3 regions of the Streptomyces sp. NPDC006923 genome follow, and region 2 is predicted to be linked to each of the others. Evidence: riboswitches for the same ligand, from Rfam matches in the RefSeq annotation. Region 2 holds a riboswitch; each other region holds the start of a gene.

Region 1 (3,265 bases), on a different contig from region 2:
GAGCCGGCCGCGTACCGCGAGATTGGCGTACCGGAAATCGCCGTGCACGGTGTCCACGGCGTCACCGGAGACCGGCAGCCGGTCGGCCAGCAGGACCGCGAGCCGGTCGGCCCAGCCGATATACAGCCCGTCGGGTCCCAGATCTCCCACGCCTTCGGTGAAGCTGTCACCGATCGCCGCGTACGACGCGAATACGCCGCTTCTTCTGGATCTCGAATCATCTGCCACAACCGCTCATCTTTCACTCGCAGATGTGACCTACGCGACCGTAAGAAGCCGTTGACGGCGGTGAGATACACCATCGGTCAAGTTTCACCCAAGCGGGAATAGGCACCATGCCTCCGCCCGGCACTTTCGGTGCCGGGCGGAGGTGTTGACCCACCGGCGTTCTCGGACGGAATACCGGTTCGGAGCGGGGTGTTCGGGATCAGACGGACGGGATCAGACGGAGACGCCGTGCTCGCGGAGGAAGGCCAGCGGGTCGATGTCCGAGCCGTAGTCGGGACCCGTACGGATCTCGAAGTGCAGGTGCGGTCCCGTGACATTGCCGGTCGCGCCGGAGAGCCCTATCTGCTGGCCCTCGCTGACGGTGTCGCCCTCGGAGACCGAGATGGAGGACAGGTGGCCGTACTGCGAGTAGTGGCCGTCGTCGTGCTGGATGACGACCTGGTTGCCGTACGAACCGCCCCAGCCGGCCGAAACGACGGTGCCCGCGCCGACGGCCTTCACAACGGTGCCCGAGGGCGCCAGGAAGTCCACACCGGTGTGGTAGCCGCTGGACCAGTTGCTGCCACTGGCGTGGTACGGCGTGCCGATGGCTATGCCGTCGACCGGCAGGGTGAAGCCGGAACCGCTGTTGTCGTCCACCGGGTCGGCGGCGGGAGTTCCGGTCTTGACGGGAGCGGGGTCGTCCGAGGGCTTGGCCGGGGCGTTGCCGGGCTGAGCGTCCGTGCCACCGGGCTTGGAGTGGTGGCCCGCCGGCTTGTGCGGGCCACTCGACTTGGCGCCGATGGTGAGCTTCAGGCCCGGGTGGATGAGCGACGGGTCGGGCCCCACGGCCTTGCGGTTGTCGGCGTACAGCTTGTGCCAGCCGCCCCGGACATGCTGTTCGGAGGCGATCTTGGAAAGGTAGTCACCGGCGACCACGGAGTAGATCTTCGGAGCCTTGGTGGCGGTCTTCTTGGCGGACGCGTGCTGACTCGTCTGGGCGGCCGCCGAGACGGCGTGCGGTTCGGTGGCGGGCGCGGCCTTCTCGGCGGCGTGCGCGCCGGTGGCGCCGATGAGCGGAAGAGCGATGGCGGCGCCGCCCGTACCGGCGGCGAGAAGGCCGCGGCTGAACGGGCTGGTCCTGGTGCGGCGGTGCTTACCCTTCGCGGGCATGGTCAATTCCTCTCCGGCGCCTGCGAGGTGAGCTGTCGGGTTAGGGCTGGAGATGCCCTGCCGCGCTTACTGCGCGACTTCACCCCGAGCCGTCCGATATTCCGGAACGGCGTACTACCTGGGTCCCCCGCTCCTGCCACACGTGGATGGGTGAGTGCGAATTCCAAGCGGCGGCAGGATTCGGCGGTCCGCCTGGATTGAGGCTGAACGTAGGCGAGCCGGGAGGGCATTAACAAGCCGCTTATTCCCAGGGGCGGCAGACGCCCCGATATCGCCCTGGATTTCCGGTCACCCTGCGTGAATCACCGATCTTCGGATTCCGTGCGTCACGGCGATTTCAATTCGCTTCGCCGCCACGGACCGTCACGGATATGATCCTGCTCACCAGCGGGAACCCATCTCCCCCTGCACCGGGGCACGTTATGCGAAATACGCCAATACGGACAGATGCACATTTGGGCGATTTGTAGCCTCCTGCGATGTCCGAATAGTTCGCATTCGCTCCCCGGGTCGCGAACTCCGGTCTCCTGAGAACCGATGTCGTAGTGTCAGAAGTCGACATCGTCGGCGAGCGGCGCCGGCGGCAGACACGGAGGAGCAGGCCGTGACGCAGCAGGTCCCGTCGACCGAGCCCGAGCTGACCGGGGTACGCAACTTCCGCGATGTGGGCGGACTGCCGACCACGGACGGCCGGCAGGTGCGGCACGGGCGGCTCTTCCGCAGTGGCCACCTCGCCAACGCCACCGCGGCCGACTCCGCCTTCCTCTCGTCCCTCGGGCTGCACACCGTCTTCGACTTCCGCAATGCCGCCGACCTCAAGCTCGACGGCGCGGACGTGGAGCTGACGGGTGTGCGCAATGTGAACATCCCGCTCACCGATCCCGCGGACGGGGCGGAGTTCTGGCTGATGGTCCGGGACGGCGACCTCGACCAGCTCCGCTCGCTCCTCGCGGACGGCAGGGCCGCGGCCCGGATGACCGACTCGTACCGCGCGATCATCACGGACCGCACCGCCGAGCACAGCCGCGTCCTGCACGCCCTGGCCGAGGACAGCGTCCCCGCCCTCATGCACTGCGCCGCGGGCAAGGACCGGGCCGGTCTCTCCATAGCCGTGTCGCTGCTGGCCGTCGGGGTCGAGCGCGAGGCGATAGAGGCGGACTACCTGAAGTCGAACGACCCGCGGCGCCGCTATCCGATCCACCGCAGCGACAATTCGCCCGCCGGGACGTCCGCCGAGGTCATGGAGCTGCTCAGCCCGCTCTTCGACGCCAGATCGGAATACCTCGCAGCGGCTTTCGAGACCATTGAGAAGACCTGGGGCAGCACCGAGCGTTATCTGTCAGCGGGCCTCGGAGTCACCCCCGAGACCCGTGAGCGGCTGCGCGCCCGCCTGCTTTCCTGAGACGCGCGCCCGCCGTCGGGCCCGCGCCGACCGCTACTGACCGCGCGCCCCCAGCTCGAAGAGCAGATAGAGGAAGCCCGCGAAGAGGTGACCGGCCACCAGATAGGCGAAAAGCCGGATGACAAGTCCCCTGGGGAACGTCTTCTCCTGATTCGTTACGCGGGCCGGCACGTCTTCCTGGCCGGCCCGCGTACCCGCGGGGTCCGGAACTGCGTTCTCTGACATGGTGACAGACCTCTCTGAGGATCAGCCGCGGTGAGCCCCGCCGCCGAGGCACAGCTCGGCGGCGGGGGTCTGCAGCAGGGTGTGGACGAAGAGCAGCTCGGTCCCGGCGGGTCCGGCCGCCGCGATCCGGTGCGGTGTGAGCGAGTCGAAGTGCGCGCTGTCCCCCGGGTCGAGCACATGCACGGCGTCCCCGAGACTCAGGCGCAGCCGCCCTTCGAGGACATAGAGCCACTCCTCCCCCGGGTGCACACGGACGAG
Region 2 (3,265 bases):
CATGCACTTGAAGCCGCTGCGCTGGGCCAGCTCCACGGCGTCCAGGGTCTCGGTCAGCGAACCGATCTGGTTGACCTTGACGAGCAGCGCGTTGGCGGCGCCCTCCTCGATACCGCGCGCCAGACGCTCCGGGTTGGTGACGAACAGGTCGTCACCGACGATCTGCACCTTGGCGCCGAGCTTGTCCGTGAGGATCTTCCAGCCGGCCCAGTCGTCCTCGAACAGCGGGTCCTCGATGGAGACCAGCGGGTAGGAGGCGACGAGGTCCTCGTAGTACTCGGTCATCTCGGCGGCCGAGCGGGACTTGCCCTCGAACTCGTACGAGCCGTCCTTGTAGAACTCGGAGGCGGCGACGTCGAGCGCGAGCGCGATGTCCTTGCCGGGGGCGTAACCGGCGGCCTTGATGGCTTCGAGGATCAGGTCCAGCGCGGCGCGGTTGGAGTCGAGGTTCGGCGCGAAGCCGCCCTCGTCGCCGAGGCCGGTGGAGAGCCCCTTCTCCTTCAGGACCTTCTTGAGCGTGTGGTAGACCTCGGCACCCCAGCGCAGCGCCTCCGAGAAGGACTCCGCGCCGATCGGGGCGATCATGAACTCCTGGATGTCCACGTTGGAGTCGGCGTGCGAGCCGCCGTTCAGGATGTTCATCATCGGAACGGGCAGCAGGTGCGCGTTCGGGCCGCCGAGGTAGCGGAAGAGCGGGAGGTCCGAGGCCTCGGAGGCGGCGTGCGCGACGGCGAGGGAGACGCCGAGGATGGCGTTGGCGCCGAGCGACGACTTGTCCGGGGTGGCGTCCAGGTCGAACATCGCCTGGTCGATCAGGCGCTGCTCGGTGGCGTCGTACCCGACCAGCTCCGGGCCGATCTGCTCGATGACGGCGAGGACGGCCTTCTCGACACCCTTGCCCTGGTAGCGGTTCTGGTCACCGTCGCGGAGCTCGAGGGCCTCGAACGCACCGGTGGACGCACCGGAGGGGACAGCAGCACGACCGGTGCTGCCGTCGTCGAGGCCGACCTCGACCTCGACCGTGGGGTTGCCTCGGGAGTCGAGGATTTCCCGGGCTACGACGACGTCGATGGACGGCACGAGCATCTCCTTCTGGGATGTGACGCTTGAAGTGCAGGGTCTTCTTGGCCTTGCGACATGAGCCTAACCGGCCCGGGGTCGCCGACTGGCCGGTGCCCGCCCGCTGGGACGAAATGCGGCACGAATCCCGGTCGGAGCGGGCGGAGCGGATGCCGGGATTCCGTATGGAAGGGCCGGTGACAGCGGAAACCCCGGCCCGGCGCGTACGGGGGAAGCGCGCCGGACCGGGGTGACCCGCGCGGCCGCGGGGACGGCCGCCGCGGGGCCGGCGGGGGCAGCCGGCCGAGGCCGGCCTGGAGGGGTCGCCGGCCCGGGAAGGGGTCAGCTCAGATGGAGCTGCTGACCCGGGAAGATCAGATCGGCGTCGTGGACGATGTCCTTGTTCAGGTCGAACAGCTTCTGCCAGCCGCCCTTGACGTCATGGGCCCGGGCGATCTTCGAGAGCGTGTCGCCGGGCTTGACCTTGTACTCGCCGTCGCCCTTCTGCACGGCGGGGCGGGCCTCGCCGCGAGAGGCGGGCTGCGCCTCGCCCCGGGCCGGCCGCTCGGGCCGCGACTGCTGGGGCTGGGCCTGCTCCGGCTGAGACTGCTGAGGCTGCTCCGGCTGCGACTGCTCGGGCTGAGACTGCTCCGGCTGCGACTGCTGGGGCGTACCGGAGTCGGCGGAGCCGCCGTCATAGGGGGCGTTGGACAGGTTCACGCCGCAGGTCGGCCACGCGCCCTTGCCCTGGCCGGCGAGGACCTTCTCGGCGACGGCTATCTGCTGTGCCTTGCTCGCCTGGTCGGCCCGGGGCGCGTAGGCGGTGCCGCCGTATCCGGCCCAGGTGGAGTTGGTGAACTGGAGCCCACCGTAGAAACCGTTGCCGGTGTTGATCGACCAGTTGCCGCCGGACTCGCACTGGGCGACCTGGTCCCACTCGCCGGCGGTCGCGGCGGAGGCGGACGTGGCGCCGATCAGCGGGACCGCGACGGCGGCACCGGTGATTCCGGCGAGGGTGGCGTAGCGGGCGGTCTTGGACGGGCGGCGGTGCTTGCCCTTGCTGGAACGCGGCATGGAACATCTCCTCACCGACGCCTACGAGGTCAGCTGTCGGGTTCGGGCCAAGTGAGTTGCCCGGCCGTGTGCTCGCGCACACGACTTCACCCCTAGCCGGTCGTCAGCCGTCTCTCGACAGCCGGGCCCGGCGCCTTCCTTGGGTCCCCCGCTCCTGCCTTCGGCGCTTGACGCGACGACTACTCCCTTCGACCGACGGCAGGATTCGGCGTGACGGTCGACGGGGCCCGCGGTGCGAGCGGTTCAGACCGTAATCACAGGTCTCCCCGTTGTTCAATGGAGCACAACCAGGGGTAAATCGCCCTTATCTCTCCTTGACGTGACCGCGTTTCCGCAGGTGAGAGACGGATCAGCCACACCATGAGCCCAAAGGACCCCAGTTGTGGCGAAGAGACCCATCTCTCACTTGCACAGAAGCGGACATACGGGGGCCAATTCCCGCTACTTCACGCTGAGATCAAGGCTCTGGCCAGGGAGGATCAGGTCGGGGTCGGAACCGACGGCCTCCTTGTTCGCCTCGTACAGCGCGGACCATCCGCCGGGCACCTTCCGCTCGTCGGCGATCTCCCAGAGGCAGTCCCCGGCCTGGACGGTGTACTCGCCGGACGCATCCGACACCCCGGGCGCGTCGGACGTGCCGGACGCGTCGGCCACCACGCCCGCCTCGTCGGTGATGCCGTCCGCGTTACGTGTCGATCCGTCACCCCGTGAGGCATGACGGCCGGATTCACGGTCTTCACCCGAATTGCCCGCTGTGGAATCGTCCGGGGCCGCGCCGCCGCGGTGCTTGCCCTTGACGGAAGCGACACCGCCCTCGCCGGATCCGTCCTCGGCGGAGTCCTTCGCGCCGGAGCCGGTCGTGGACTTCGGCGCTCCGGGCGTGGCGGCGGAGGCCGGCTCGTCCGTCCTGTCCGTCCGCTGCCTGTCGGCCGTGGAGGTCTTGGCGTCCGCGGTGGCCGAGTCGTCGTCGGAGGGACCGGCGTCCCGCTTCCCCTCCGGAGTCCCGGTCACGCCGGCGGCGGCCCCCGGGTCGACCGCGGGCGCGGCACCGTCGTTCGTCAGCCCCGAGACGGACGCGCAGCTCGACCACGCGTCCGGGCCCTGTGCGGCGAGCACCTTCTCGGCTATCGCG
Region 3 (3,265 bases), on a different contig from region 2:
TACGGCGCTGGGCCGCGCGCGCCGCCCCCAGCGGCTCCAGCAGGAGCCGCACTTCCAGGAGATCCGCCGCCTCCTGCTCCGTGGGCTCGGCCACGCACGCGCCGACATGGCGGCGCGTGGTCACGAACCCCTCGGACTCCAGGGTGCGCAGGGCCTCGCGCACCGGGACACGGGAGACGCCGTAGCGCCGCGCGAGTTGCTCCTCGGTCAGTCTGGCGCCGCGCTCGAATACGCCGGAGATGATGTCGTCGCGGATCGCTGTGCATACCGAGTGCGCGGGAATGCGCATGTCCGAACCTCCGTTTTAATCCGCGCGAAACGCTGCCGATCGGCTCCTGTTCCGTGACTCTATTGCAATCAACGAGAAATTCCGATGGGTGCCCGGAATCGATGGATATCTTTTGGCCCGACGGCCGGGGAACATCTCTGCCAGATCGTGCGCCGACGGGCAAATGCGGGGTACTGACCGAGCACGGAGTCACCCCTCGAACAGGTGGCCGGTCCGAGGGCCCGGCCGCCGGACGGGCCGCGATGGACAGCGACGCGCGCGGACGAGGACGCCGGGGCGATCCTGCGGTCCTGCCCCGGGACCACCACCGCAGGCGGTAGCTTCCAGTGACGACAGCGGTGACCGCGACACCGCGGCCGGCTCGGACACCCCCTTCGCCGCGCTCTACCCGGTCGGACGGTGGATCAGCGCGACAAGGGGACCTGCCAGCGCGACACCGGTGGCCCTCTCGCACAGAAGTCGGCCAACGACAGGACGAACCTCGTAGGCATCGTCTCCTACGGGCAGGGCTGCGCCTCCGTGTATCCCGATGTCTTCACCAGGGTCGCCGCATACCGGTCCTGGATCGCGAGCGTCGTCGGGCCACTCCCCACTCAATAGGCGGCTCAGCGGGGGGCTGAGCATGGGTCACACCCTGCGCAGAGCCCACCCGGAGCCGCGTACCGGGGGCCACGCCCCTCGGTCAGATGGTCACACCGTGGGTGCGCAGATAGGCGACGGGGTCCATGTCGGATCCGTACTCCGGGCCGGTCCGGGCCTCGAAATGGAGGTGCGGTCCGGTGGCGTTCCCGGTCGCGCCGGAGAGTCCGATCCGCAGGCCCGCTGTGACAGTCTGACCGGCCGAGACGCCGATCGACGAGAGATGGCCGTACTGCGTGTAGGAGCCGTCGTTCATCCGGAGGACGACGTTGTAGCCGTACGAGCCGCCCCAGCCGGCCTCGACGACGGTGCCCGCGCCCACGGCGACGACCGGCGTGCCGGACGCGGCGCGGAAGTCGACGCCCGAGTGGCTTCCCGAAGACCACAGAGACCCACCGGACCGGTAGCCAGTGGTGACATACGAACCGGCGACGGGAAGCCGGAAGGCGTTCAGCCGCTTGCGCTCGGCCGCGCGGGCGGCACGCTCCTCGGCGGCACGGACCTCCTTGGCGCGGGCCTCCGCCGCGCGCTCCGCCCTGGCCATCGCCGCGGCCCGCTCGGCGGCGGCGCGCTGGGCCTCGGCCTGGTCGTCGATCGCGCCGGCCAGGGAATCGTCGATGGCGACCGCCTGGACCAGGCCGGTCAGCCGGGCCGACGGAGCGTCCGTGTCGGCGGCGAGCGCCGGGGAGGCGAGGGTGCCGATGGCGCCGCCCGCGGTGAGCGTCGCGACACCGGCGAAGCCCACGCCCCTGCGGATCCTGCGGTGGCGGGCACGATGCTTCCCGGTGGCACGGGTGAACGCCATGAAGAGGCTGGTCCTTTCCTTCCTTCTCGCCTACCGGGTTAGCTGACGGGTTCGGAGCAGGAAGGTCTCCTACGGGCCCCTCCGCACGAGTTGGTGCGAAGGCGTCCGATTCACCCCGGGGACTGCGTGTGGGTCCCCGGCTCCCCAGGCTCGCGCCTGACGGGGACTCGGCGATGGCTGTCCGGCGCCGCGGTCGCGGCGGGCACTGGCGAACAGCCGGACCGACGCTAAGCGGGTCATCTTTCAAATACCAAACAGAAGGGCCCATTTGTAGCGCACACCACAGGGCAGACAGGCGGTCTCTCCAACAAAGGGGACATAAAGACAAACCCCGGCGAACCAGGTCGCCGGGGTGCCTCTCACCGGCCGGATCAGCCGGTGACCACCGTCACCTCACCGATTCCCAGAGCCGTGACCGGCTCCTTGATCTGGGCGGCGTCACCGACGAGCACGGTGACCAGCCGGTCCACCGGGAAGGCGTTGACCGCGGCGGCGGTCGCCTCGACGGTGCCGGTCTCCGCCAGCCGCGCGTAGAGCTGCGCCTGGAAGTCGTCCGGGAGATGCTGCTCGACCTGGTCGGCCAGCGTGCCGGCGACCGTGGCCGCCGTCTCGTACTTGAGCGGTGCCACCCCCACCAGATTCTGGACGGCGACATCGCGCTCCGCGTCAGTGAGTCCTTCGGCGGCCAGGGTGCGGAGCACCTGCCAGAGGTCCTCCAGCGCCGGTCCCGTGGACGCGGTGTCCACCGAGCCGCTGATGGCGAGCATCGCGGCGCCGGTCGCCCCGCCCGGCTCGGAGGGCGCCGAGGAGCGCAGCACCTGCCCGAAGGCCCGCACGCCGTAGGTGTAGCCCTTCTCCTCGCGCAGCACCCGGTCGAGCCGGGAGGTGAGGGTGCCGCCCAGGCAGTACGTGCCCAGCACCTGGGCCGGCCAGACCCGGTCGTGCCGGTCGGCGCCGATACGGCCGATCAGGAGCTGGGTCTGTACGGCGCCGGGGCGGTCCACGATCACCACACGGCCCGTGTCGTCGGCGGTCACGGGCGGCACCGGGCGGGGAGCGGCGGTGTCACCGGTCCAGGAGCCCAGCGTGTCGGCGAGCACCTCGTCGACATCGACGCCGGTGAGATCACCGACGATCACCGCGGTGGCCGTGGCGGGGCGCACATACGCCTCGTAGAAGGCCCGTACGCCCGCGGCGTCGATGCCCGCCACGGTCTCCTCGGTGCCCTGGCGCGGCCGGGACATGCGCGAGGAGGCCGGGAACAGCTCCTTGGAGAGCTGCTTGGCCGCCCGGCGGCCCGGGTTGGCGGTCTCGTGCGGGATCTCGTCCAGGCGGTTGCGGACGAGCCGCTCGACCTCGCTGTCGGCGAAGGCGGGCGCGCGCAGCGCCTCGGCCAGCAAGCTCAGCGCCTTGGGCAGCCGGGAGACGGGGACCTCCAGGGAGAGCCGTACGCCCGGGTGGTCGGCGTGCGCGTCGAGCGTGGCGCCGCAGCGCTCCAGCTCGGCGGCGAACTCCTCCGCGCTGTGCTTGTC

What was found. A riboswitch is a leader RNA that binds a small molecule or an ion and turns the genes downstream of it on or off. The one in region 2 is predicted to bind cyclic di-AMP.
Positions count from the first base shown of each region.
Region 1: another riboswitch for cyclic di-AMP. It lies ahead of ABZ707_RS20850 (LysM peptidoglycan-binding domain-containing M23 family metallopeptidase); the one in region 2 lies ahead of ABZ707_RS08950 (transglycosylase family protein).
Region 3: another riboswitch for cyclic di-AMP. It lies ahead of ABZ707_RS25560 (M23 family metallopeptidase); the one in region 2 lies ahead of ABZ707_RS08950 (transglycosylase family protein).

Region 1 is NZ_JBEYIF010000010.1:2,415-5,679, reverse strand. Features, by position in the region: gene ABZ707_RS20855 (SGNH/GDSL hydrolase family protein) at 1-228, opposite strand, end outside; gene ABZ707_RS20850 (LysM peptidoglycan-binding domain-containing M23 family metallopeptidase) at 442-1,380, opposite strand; cyclic di-AMP (ydaO/yuaA leader) riboswitch at 1,383-1,543, opposite strand; gene ABZ707_RS20845 (tyrosine-protein phosphatase) at 1,985-2,782, shown strand; gene ABZ707_RS20840 (DUF6126 family protein) at 2,816-2,953, opposite strand; gene ABZ707_RS20835 (XRE family transcriptional regulator) at 3,029-3,265, opposite strand, start outside.
Region 2 is NZ_JBEYIF010000004.1:99,845-103,109, forward strand. Features, by position in the region: gene eno (phosphopyruvate hydratase) at 1-1,080, opposite strand, end outside; gene ABZ707_RS08950 (transglycosylase family protein) at 1,402-2,133, opposite strand; cyclic di-AMP (ydaO/yuaA leader) riboswitch at 2,137-2,309, opposite strand; gene ABZ707_RS08955 (transglycosylase family protein) at 2,575-3,265, opposite strand, start outside.
Region 3 is NZ_JBEYIF010000014.1:112,021-115,285, reverse strand. Features, by position in the region: gene ABZ707_RS25570 (GntR family transcriptional regulator) at 1-289, opposite strand, end outside; gene ABZ707_RS25565 (trypsin-like serine protease) at 689-889, shown strand; gene ABZ707_RS25560 (M23 family metallopeptidase) at 972-1,733, opposite strand; cyclic di-AMP (ydaO/yuaA leader) riboswitch at 1,747-1,916, opposite strand; gene ABZ707_RS25555 (pitrilysin family protein) at 2,105-3,265, opposite strand, start outside.